DNA from 3 places in the Telluria sp. LT2P34 genome. Region 1 is predicted to be linked to each of the others. Evidence: predicted binding sites of a transcription regulator. Region 1 holds the regulator's gene; each other region holds the start of a gene.

Region 1 (3,273 bases):
TGCCAGCGCGAGGCCGGCACGCAGGGGGGAACGAATCATCATTTCTCCAAATAAAAAGGGAAGGGCTGGCGCGCGCGGGATGCGCCGGGCCGCACGGTAGAAGTTTGCCCATCATTTTAGAGCATTTGACAAGCCCCGGGCTCATTGCGCTGTGTATCAAGCTGTAACTCACGCTGTAACGATCGCGCGCTTGCACGCATTTGCTCGCATTTGCTTTTAGCCGCTGGCCTCGCTATGCTTGGTCAGCCCCCATTTATGCACGGAACATGACGCCCACCTACCGCCGCCCCTGGCCCAAAGCCGTCCTGTTCGATCTCGACGATACCCTGTGGCCGATCGCGCCCGTGATCCTGCAGGCCGAGCAGACCCTGTTCGCGTGGCTTGCCAACAACGCGCCGCGGGTAGCGGAACGCTTCACCATCGACAGCCTGCGCCAGGCGCGCCTTGAACTGCTGGCGCGCAAACCCGAGTTCCAGCTCGACCTGGGCGCCCTGCGCCGTGCCGGCTTGACCGCCGCGTTCGAGCAGGCCGGCGAAGACGCAGCCAAGGTCGAGCAGGCGATGACGGAATTCTTCGCCGCCCGCAATGCCGTGGTGCCGTATGACGATGTGCTGCCCGGCCTGCTGCGCCTGAAGGGGCGCGTGCTGATTGGCTCGGTCACCAACGGCAATGCCGACTTGCAGACCATCGGCCTGGCCCACTATTTTCATGCCTCGGTATCGGCGCCGGCGTTCGGGCGCGCCAAGCCGGACCCGGCGATTTTCCACGCCGCGCTCGCGGCGCTTGGCGTGGCGCCGCACGATGCGGTCTACGTCGGCGACGACCTCGTGCTCGATGTGCAGGGCGCCCAGCGCGCCGGGCTGCGCGCCGTGTGGATGAACCGCACCGGCAGCCGGCGCCACCTCGACGAGGGCATACAGCCGGACGCGACCGTCGCCGATTTCGACGGTTTGCTCGCCTGGCTCAAGCGCGAACACCTTTAAGCGGCGCCCTCGGGAACCATCGGAGCGATCGAACGTGCATAATAGGTCCAGAACATTCTGCCGCTTGCCCTCCCATGTCTCTTGAACCCCGTGCCCAAACCCTCCTGAAAGCCCTGGTCGAGCGTTATATCGCCGACGGCCAGCCGGTCGGGTCGCGCGCGCTCTCGAAGATCTCGGGCCTGGACCTGTCGCCGGCCACGATCCGCAACATCATGGCCGACCTCGAGGAAATGGGCTATGTCGCCAGCCCCCACACCTCGGCCGGCCGGGTGCCAACGCCGCGCGGCTACCGGCTGTTCGTCGACACCCTGCTGACGGTGCAGCACATCGACGGCCAGCACGGAGTCAGCCCCGAGCACATGCGCTTCTCGACCCAGCACCCGCAAAAGCTGATCGCCAACGCGGCGCAGATGCTGTCCTCCTTGACCCAGTTCGCCGGCGTGGTGCAGAGCCCGCGCCGCGAGTCGGTGTTCCAGCAGATCGAATTCCTGCGCCTGTCCGAGCGCCGCATCCTGCTCGTCATCGTCGACCCGCGCGGCGACGTGCAGAACCGCCTGCTGCTGACCGAGGTCGACTACACGCCGAACCAGCTGGTGCAGTCGGCCAATTACCTGAACCAGAACTTCGCCGGCCTGACCTTCGACGAAGTGCGCCGGCGCCTGGGTTCCGAACTGCGCCAGTTGCGCGACGACATCGGCGGCCTGATGCAAACGGCGGTGGAGGCCGGCACCGAGGCCATGGCGGAGCAGGGCGACGGCATGGTCATCTCCGGCGAGCGCAACCTGCTGTCGGTGTCGGACCTGTCCTCCAACATGAGTTCGCTACGCCAGATGTTCGAAATGTTCGAGCAGAAAACCGGGCTGATGCAATTGCTCGACATGTCGAGCAAGGCCGGCGGCGTGCAGATTTTTATCGGCGGCGAATCGAAGCTGGTGCCGATGGACGAAATGAGCGTGGTGACCGCGCCCTACGAGGTCAACGGCAAGATCGTCGGCACCCTGGGCGTCATCGGACCGACGCGCATGGCCTACGAGCGCGTGATTCCGATCGTGGACATCACGGCCAAATTGCTGTCGAATGCCTTGAGCCATTCCTGATCGGCCATGGCCGCGTGGAACATAAAAAATGGCGCCATCGGCGCCATTGTTCGTTGCAGCCTGCAGCCCTCAATTCCGATGCGGGCAGGCCGGCTTGATGCAATTGCCGTAGATGGCCAGCGCGTGCTCGGCGATCTTGAAGCCGCGTTCGACGGCGATCTTGTGCTGCCGCGATTCGATTTCTTCGTCGTAGAATTCTTCGACATGGCCGCAGTCGAGGCAGACCAGGTGGTCGTGGTGCGAACCGGCATTCAGTTCATAAATCGCCTTGCCGGTTTCGAAGTGATTGCGGTTCAGCAGGCCGGCCTGCTCGAACTGGGTCAGGACCCGATACACGGTCGCCAGGCCGACATCCATGTTCTCGGCAAGCAGGATTTTGTAGACGTCTTCCGCCGTCAGGTGCCGCACTTCGCTGTTCTGAAAAATTTCCAGGATCTTCAGGCGCGGCAACGTCGCCTTCAGGCCGCTCGCCTTCAGGTCGGTCGGATTGTTACTCATGTTTGTTACTCGTAGATGGGCGGAGTGCTTTATGATATAGCGTTTTGGAAGCTCCCGCTTAATCGTTTTGAGGTTACTTATGCGCGTCATCGATGCTCTTGTCCGTCGTTCCCATGCCCGCGCCGCGCTCGCTGCGGGCCTCGCATGCACGCTGCTCCTGTCCGGTTGCGCATCCTGGCGTAACGCGACGCAGCCGGCCGCGCCGGCCAACACGTCCCCGCAAGCAATGCAAGCCGATGCGGACAAAGCGGCTGCGCTGGCCAATTCCGGTGCGCAAACGACGCAGGTCACCAAGCTGCAGAAATTCCTGTGGGTGTTCTCGCCTTACCGTCCGGACATCCAGCAAGGTAACTTCGTCTCCCAGGAAATGCTGTCGCAACTGAAAGTGGGCCAGACCCGCGACCAGGTGCGCTTCCTGCTGGGGACACCGCTGCTGACCGACATGTTCCACGCCAACCGCTGGGACTATCCGTTCTATCTGGCGCGTGGCAATGGCGAGCTGACCACCAGCCGCGTCACCGTGTATTTCAAGGATGACGTGGTCGAGCGTTTCGACGGCGGCAACCTGCCGACCGAGCGCGAGTACATCGCGCGCATCGCCGGCCCGATCAAGCAATTCAACAAGGACGCGAAGAAGGCCGCCGCGCCATCGACCCGCCCGATCGAGCCCACGAATGCCGCGCAACCGGCCACCT
Region 2 (3,273 bases), on a different contig from region 1:
CGGTCGGTTCGGGCGCCGGCATCAAGCAGATCAAGGCCAAAACCGTCGACTTCGGCGCCTCGGACATGCCGCTCAAGGCCGCCGAGCTGGAAGAAGCGGGCCTGATGCAGTTCCCGGCCATCATGGGCGGCGTGGTCGCCGTGATCAACGTCGAAGGCGTGACCCCGGGCCAGCTGAAGCTGACCGGCCCGGTCCTGGCCGACATCTACCTCGGCAAGATCACCAAGTGGAACGCGCAGCCAATCACCGCCCTGAACCCGGGCGTGAAACTGCCGGACGCCGACATCACCGTCGTGCACCGCGCCGACAGCTCGGGCACGTCCTTCCTGTTCACCGACTACCTGTCGAAAGTGAACCCTGACTTCCAGGCCAAGATCGGCGCCGGCACCTCGGTGAAGTGGGCCACGGGCGTGGGCGGCAAGGGCAACGAAGGCGTCGCCGCCAACGTGCAGCGCATCAAGGGTTCGATCGGCTACGTCGAGTGGGCCTATGCCAAGAAGAACAAGCTGTCGCACACCCAGCTGAAGAACAAGGACGGCCAGTACCTGCAGCCGGACGACGAAGCCTTCAAGGCCGCCGCCGCCAGCGCCGAATGGACCAAGACCCCGGGCTTCGCCGTGATCCTGACCGACACCGCCGGCAAGAACAGCTGGCCGATCACGGGCGTGTCCTACATCCTGATGCACAAGGCGCAGGCTGACGCGGCCAAGGGCAAGGAAGTCGTGAAGTTCTTCGACTACGCCTACAAGAACGGCGCCGCCGCAGCAGCCGAGCTCGACTACGTGCCGATGCCGGCATCGGTCATCAAGCTGGTGCAGGGCGCCTGGAAAGTGCAGCTGAAGGATACGGCTGGCGGCGCGATTTATTGATTGAAAACGGGCGAAAGCCCGTTGTACTTACCGGATTTGCGGCGGCCCTCACAGGCCGCCGTTTTTTTTGGTGGCCCGTTCGTACAAAAAAAAGCGGCCCTCGCGGGGCCGCCTGTTCCTGCATGCGACTGGCGCTTAGATAAACGCCGCCAGCGCGCCTTTCATCTTCTTCAAGGCCGCCGATTCGATCTGGCGGATGCGCTCGGCCGACACGCCGAACTCTTCGGCCAGCGTGTGCAGCGTCGCACCGGAACCGTCGTCGTTCGCCAGCCAGCGCGCTTCGACGATGCGGCGCGAGCGCGGGTCGAGCTTGCCCAGCGCCGTTTCCAGGCCTTCGGACTGCAGGCGCGTGACCTGTTCGGCTTCCAGCACCTTGGTCGGCTCCTGCATGTCCGAGGACAGGTAGGCGATCGGCGAGAACTTGTCGTCTTCGTCGTCGGTCGGCGCTTCCAGGGCGATGTCGCGGCCCGAGAGGCGGGTTTCCATCTCGATCACTTCTTCGCGCTTGACGTTGAGCATCTTCGCCAGGTCGTCGACCTGGGTCGGCGTCATCGAATCGAGGCCAACCTTGTTGCTGCGCAGGTTGAAGAACAGCTTGCGCTGGGCCTTGGTCGTGGCGACCTTTACCAGGCGCCAGTTCTTCAAGATGTATTCGTGCATCTCGGCCTTGATCCAGTGCATGGCGTACGACACCAGGCGCACGCCCTGGTTCGGGTCGAAACGCTTGACTGCCTTCATCAGACCGATATTGCCTTCCTGGATCAGGTCGGCATGCGGCAGGCCGTAGCCGAGATAGCCACGTGCAATCGACACCACCAGGCGCAGGTGCGACAGCACCAGTTTTTGTGCGGCATCGAGATCGTTCGCATCGCGCAGGCGCGTTGCCAGCGAAACTTCTTCCTCATGGGTCAGCATCGGCAGGCGGTTCACCGCGGAAATATACGCGTCGATGTTACCGAGTTGGCCGGTAAAGCCGAGTCCCAGGGCACGATTGCTGGTTGGAACCAATGCGGATTGTGCGGACATTATCTTTTCCTCGTAGAGTCATTTGTGCTGCATCGTCAAGCTGACCAGGACACCCCGGCGCCGACTGCACGACATCGTGCGCGATGCGTTACAAGCCTTGTAGTCGTTCACTTGAGGACATATATTAGCACTCCCTGAGGGTGAGTGCCAGCGACCCCCCATAGGAGCGGAATCGTTTAAGTCTGCTTAAAGTATTGCCCATCAGTATTTAAAAAAAGTGCAGATTCACTGTAGAGCAGAATCTTGCAAATCTCTTGATAGACCTCAAATGTGTGTGACTTGTACTGCCGTTTAAACCGCAGGGTACGGGGACAAGCACCCTGTTTTCTGTTAGTTGGCGCACGGTGGGGGAAGTTCGCCGGGTGAAGCGCTGCTATCCGGCGCAGGCGCGGCGCGCAGGACTACAAGAAGATTTGGTCAGGAAATAATATGGTAGGCACGAGCGTGCCTACCATAAACAAACTACGCTCAGCTCAGCCGCGCCAGATGCCGCTGCACGGACAGCATCGCCCCGATCAGGCCGAGTCCGGCGCTTACCGCCAGCAAACCCAGCAGCTCCAGCGCTCCCAGCGGCGCCAACTGGAATTCCGACGCGTACAGGCGCGCGAAATCGGCAATCGCCGCGTTCAGCGGGTGCAGGGCCAGCATGACCGCGCCCAGCGCCACGGCGCCGGCGCACAGGCCGAGCAGGGCGCCGGTGTAATAGAAGGGGCGATGGATGAAGTTGTCGGTTGCACCCAGCAGTTTCGAGACGGCGATTTCGTCGCGCTGGGTCAGCACCTGCAGGCGGATGGTGTTGAACACGACGGCGATCACGACCACGCCCAGGGTCACTGCCAGCAGCAGCGCCAGGCGCAGGATGCCCAGCAGCGCGGCCAGGCGCTTGACCCAGGCCGAGTCGACCTGCACCGTATCGACCTGCGGCAGCGCGCCCATCTGTTCGACGATGCCGTCGATGCGCGCCGCGTCGGCACTGCTGGAAAAGCCTTCCAGCTTCATCACATAGCTGTCGGGCAAAGGATTGTCGCCGAGGGTATCGAGGGCGGCCGACAAGCCGCTGCGTTCCTTCAAGTCTTCCAGCGCGTTCTCGCGCGGCACGAACGCGATGCGGGCCTGGCTGCCCTGCAGGATGCGGCGCAGCTGCGGCTCGAGCGCCTGGGCGTCTGCGCGCGAGGCTTCCGGTTTCACGAACAGGCTCACTTCCGGGTCAACCGACAGTTGGCCGGTCATCGGGCGGACGTTGTCGAGCAGGGTCAGGCCGGCGAAGGGCAGGGCGAGCGCAACGGCGACGACCAGCACGTTGAACAGGAAACTGCCCGGCGCCTTGCGCAGGTGCGAGAGCGCTGCGCCGATGGCGAAGCGGTGGTGGCGGATCCAC
Region 3 (3,273 bases), 600 kb from region 1:
CCGGCTTGCAGGAGCTGCAGGACTTTGCGGCGGGTGGGGTCGGACAGGGCTTTGAAGACAGTGCTCATGAAATGATTATTAGCTAACCATCTAACTATGTCAAAGGATTTTCGGCGTTCGCTCGGTTGCCACGGTGACTCAAGGCGTTTCGCGCAACAGTTCGAGAATCCGCTTCCACTGGCCGGCGGTGACCGGCGAAATGGAAAGGCGGCTTCCTTTCTGCAAAAGAAGCATGTCTTCGAGTTCGGGAACAGTGCGCATTTCCGCCAGCGGCAAATAGCGCCCCTGCTCTTTTGCGCGGACGTCGATGGAAATCCAGCGCGGCTGCTCCATCGTCGCTTTCGGGTCGAAGTATTTGCCGGCGCTGTCGAACTGGGTGGCATCCGGATACGGGGAACTGGCCACTTCCGCAATCCCGGCGACACCGGGAACGGCGCAGCTGGAGTGATAAAACAGGATGCCGTCGCCGACCTGCATCGCGTCGCGCATGAAATTGCGCGCCTGATAATTGCGCACGCCAAACCAGGCCACGGTTTGCGCTGGCGCCCCGCGAACGTCGTCGAAACTGACTTCGTCGGGTTCGGATTTCATCAACCAGTACCGCATTGCACCGCTCCACGAAAATAGTAAACCGCGCGTCGCGTTAAAAACATGCGCGCATAAAAAAACGGCTGCGCGCCAATGGCCGCAACCGTTTTCAGGAATAAGTGCCCCGCCTGTGCCGTTTTTTGCCGGCATCCCGAACCTAAAGGCTCAAGGTGGTCACAGTCAGTCCAATTTCGGGTTCGTCGAACTAGCGACGCTCACGCCCATCGAAAATATCCCGCAACCTATGCACGTAAATGGTTCAAGGAATATATGGCAATCTCGAACACCGCAGGGTGCTACGCAGTTTACTCGCTTGAACCGGCAAGTCAAACGAATTTGGCCGCACGGGAGAGATTTTCTTGCGGTGTCAGGCTGGCCGCAGGGCGGCGTCGAGGACGGTATGCATCGCTTCGATTTTCTGCTTGACTTCCAGCATCGACATGTCGGACAGCGGACCTTGCGGCGACTTGACCGACAGGAATTCCGCGGCGACGCTGAGCGCGGCCATGACAGCGATGCGGTCGTTGCCCTTCACCTTGCCGGAGTCGCGCAGGGCCGTCATCTTGCCGTCGAGGTAGCGCACGGCATCGCGCAGCGTGGCTTCTTCGCCTTCCTTGCAGGCCAGGCGGTAGGGCTGGCCCATGATGGTGACATCCAGGTAAATCATCGGCTGGCCTCGGTATTGAGCGGTGCGTCGGACGCTTCGGCCTCATGCCCTGCGGGCAGCGGCAACTGTTCGATCACGGCTTCGATGCGGTGCTGGGCTTCGACCAGGCGTTCGAGGAGCGCCGTGTTCACTTCGTTCAGCACCACATTTGTCTGACGCAATTGCGCATTTTCATTGCGCAGCGAGCCGACCAGCCGTGCCAGCTGTTCGATCTTGTCGGATAGGTCTTGGAATTCGGAAATCATCCGTAACTATAGGGCGGATATGGTTGCTCAGTCAACAGGCGAGCGTGCCGTGCGCCGGGGCTGAGGGCGGTTTTTCAGCCGGCACCGCCGACCCGCCATGCATACCCTGCGATCTTTTTGATCTTGCTCAATAGCCGCTCAAGGGTGCGGCACGCCCCTTCTTTTTGCTGCTAGTCTCTCCGCTTTGTTCCTGCGCTATAGCTAGTTGGCAAGCCCCTGCGCTTGAGGCAGCACAAACCTCCACAGTGAAATAAGCAAGCCAGCGTCTTGAAATACCACCATGTCGTCCCTATAATTAGCACTCGTTAGTAGAGAGTGCTAACAACCTCTTTCGAGCCGCAACGTGAACACCGGGCGCAAGCGCGATGTCTGCGCGTGGCGGCAACAACGCAAACAATAGCTAGTCCAAACCACTGAATTTTAAGGAGTTTTGCATGAACCTTCGCCCTCTGCACGATCGCGTTATCGTGAAGCGTCTCGACCAGGAAACCAAGACTGCCTCCGGCCTGATCATCCCTGATGCAGCCGCCGAGAAGCCGGACCAAGGCGAGATCCTCGCCGTCGGCAATGGCAAAGTCCAGGAAAACGGTTCGCTGCGTGCACTGGAAGTCCAGGTCGGCGACCGCGTCCTGTTCGGCAAGTACTCGGGCCAGACCGTCAAGGTCGATGGCCAGGAACTGCTGGTCATGCGCGAAGAAGACATCATGGCCGTGCTGGTCAAGTAATCTTCCTCCCTCAGAACATCCCACGAATACACGGAGAACTACAAAATGGCAGCTAAAGAAGTAATTTTCGGCGACGCAGCGCGCGCCAAGATGGTTGAGGGCGTCAACATCCTCGCCAACGCAGTCAAGGTCACCCTGGGTCCTAAAGGCCGCAACGTCGTGCTGGACCGTTCGTTCGGTTCGCCGACCGTCACCAAGGACGGTGTCTCGGTCGCCAAAGAGATCGAACTGAAAGACAAGCTGCAGAACATGGGTGCGCAGATGGTCAAGGAAGTCGCTTCCAAAACCAGCGACAACGCCGGCGACGGCACCACCACCGCGACCGTGCTGGCACAAGCCATCGTGCGCGAAGGCATGAAGTTCGTTGCCGCCGGCATGAACCCGATGGACCTGAAGCGCGGCATCGACAAGGCAGTCGCTGCCACCGTCGAAGAGCTGGCGAAAATCTCGCGTCCATGCACCACCACCAAGGAAATCGCCCAGGTCGGCGCGATCTCGGCCAACTCGGACTACTCGATCGGCGAGCGTATCGCTGAAGCGATGGAAAAAGTCGGCAAGGAAGGCGTCATCACCGTCGAAGACGGCAAGTCGCTGAACGACGAACTCGACATCGTCGAAGGCATGCAGTTCGACCGCGGCTACCTGTCGCCTTACTTCATCAACAATCCGGACAAGCAAGTCGCGATCCACGAGAATCCATTCGTGCTGCTGTGCGACAAGAAGATCTCGAACATCCGTGATCTGCTGCCGGTACTGGAGCAAGTCGCGAAAGCCGGCCGTCCGCTGGTGATCGTTGCCGAAGACATCGAAGGCGAAGCGCTGGCGACCCTGGTCGTCAACAACATCCGCGGCATCCTGAAGACCGTTGCCGTCAAGGCCCCAGGCTTCGGCGACCGTCGCAAGGCCATGCTGGAAGACATCGCTGTCCTGACCGGCGGCCAGGTCATCGCTGAAGAAGTCGGCCTGACCCTGGAAAAGGTCACGCTGGCAGAACTCGGCCAGGCCAAGCGTATCGAAGTCGGCAAGGAAAACACCATCATCATCGACG

What was found. Region 1 encodes HrcA, which represses chaperone genes, less so after heat shock. Its sites were predicted from a motif close to TTAGCACTCNNNNNNNNNGAGTGCTAA; they were not measured.
Region 2: a site for HrcA is predicted at 2,020-2,046, ahead of rpoH (RNA polymerase sigma factor RpoH). Genes of this name have one in related genera too.
Region 3: a site for HrcA is predicted at 1,796-1,822, ahead of groES (co-chaperone GroES). Genes of this name have one in related genera too.

The regions. Positions count from the first base shown of each region.
Region 1 covers NZ_JCASIN010000002.1:1,025,816-1,029,088, reverse strand. Annotated here, with positions in the region: gene AC56KZ_RS10505 (hypothetical protein) at 1-39, opposite strand, end outside; gene AC56KZ_RS10500 (HAD family hydrolase) at 267-983, shown strand; gene hrcA (heat-inducible transcriptional repressor HrcA) at 1,058-2,080, shown strand; gene fur (ferric iron uptake transcriptional regulator) at 2,150-2,578, opposite strand; gene AC56KZ_RS10485 (outer membrane protein assembly factor BamE) at 2,658-3,273, shown strand, end outside.
Region 2 covers NZ_JCASIN010000005.1:153,829-157,101, forward strand. Annotated here, with positions in the region: gene pstS (phosphate ABC transporter substrate-binding protein PstS) at 1-869, shown strand, start outside; gene rpoH (RNA polymerase sigma factor RpoH) at 1,005-1,895, opposite strand; gene ftsX (permease-like cell division protein FtsX) at 2,364-3,273, opposite strand, start outside.
Region 3 covers NZ_JCASIN010000002.1:423,702-426,974, forward strand. Annotated here, with positions in the region: gene AC56KZ_RS07800 (metalloregulator ArsR/SmtB family transcription factor) at 1-68, opposite strand, end outside; gene AC56KZ_RS07805 (EVE domain-containing protein) at 139-606, opposite strand; RNA gene ssrS (6S RNA) at 706-886, opposite strand; gene AC56KZ_RS07815 (cell division protein ZapA) at 956-1,255, opposite strand; gene AC56KZ_RS07820 (hypothetical protein) at 1,252-1,500, opposite strand; gene groES (co-chaperone GroES) at 1,935-2,225, shown strand; gene groL (chaperonin GroEL) at 2,271-3,273, shown strand, end outside.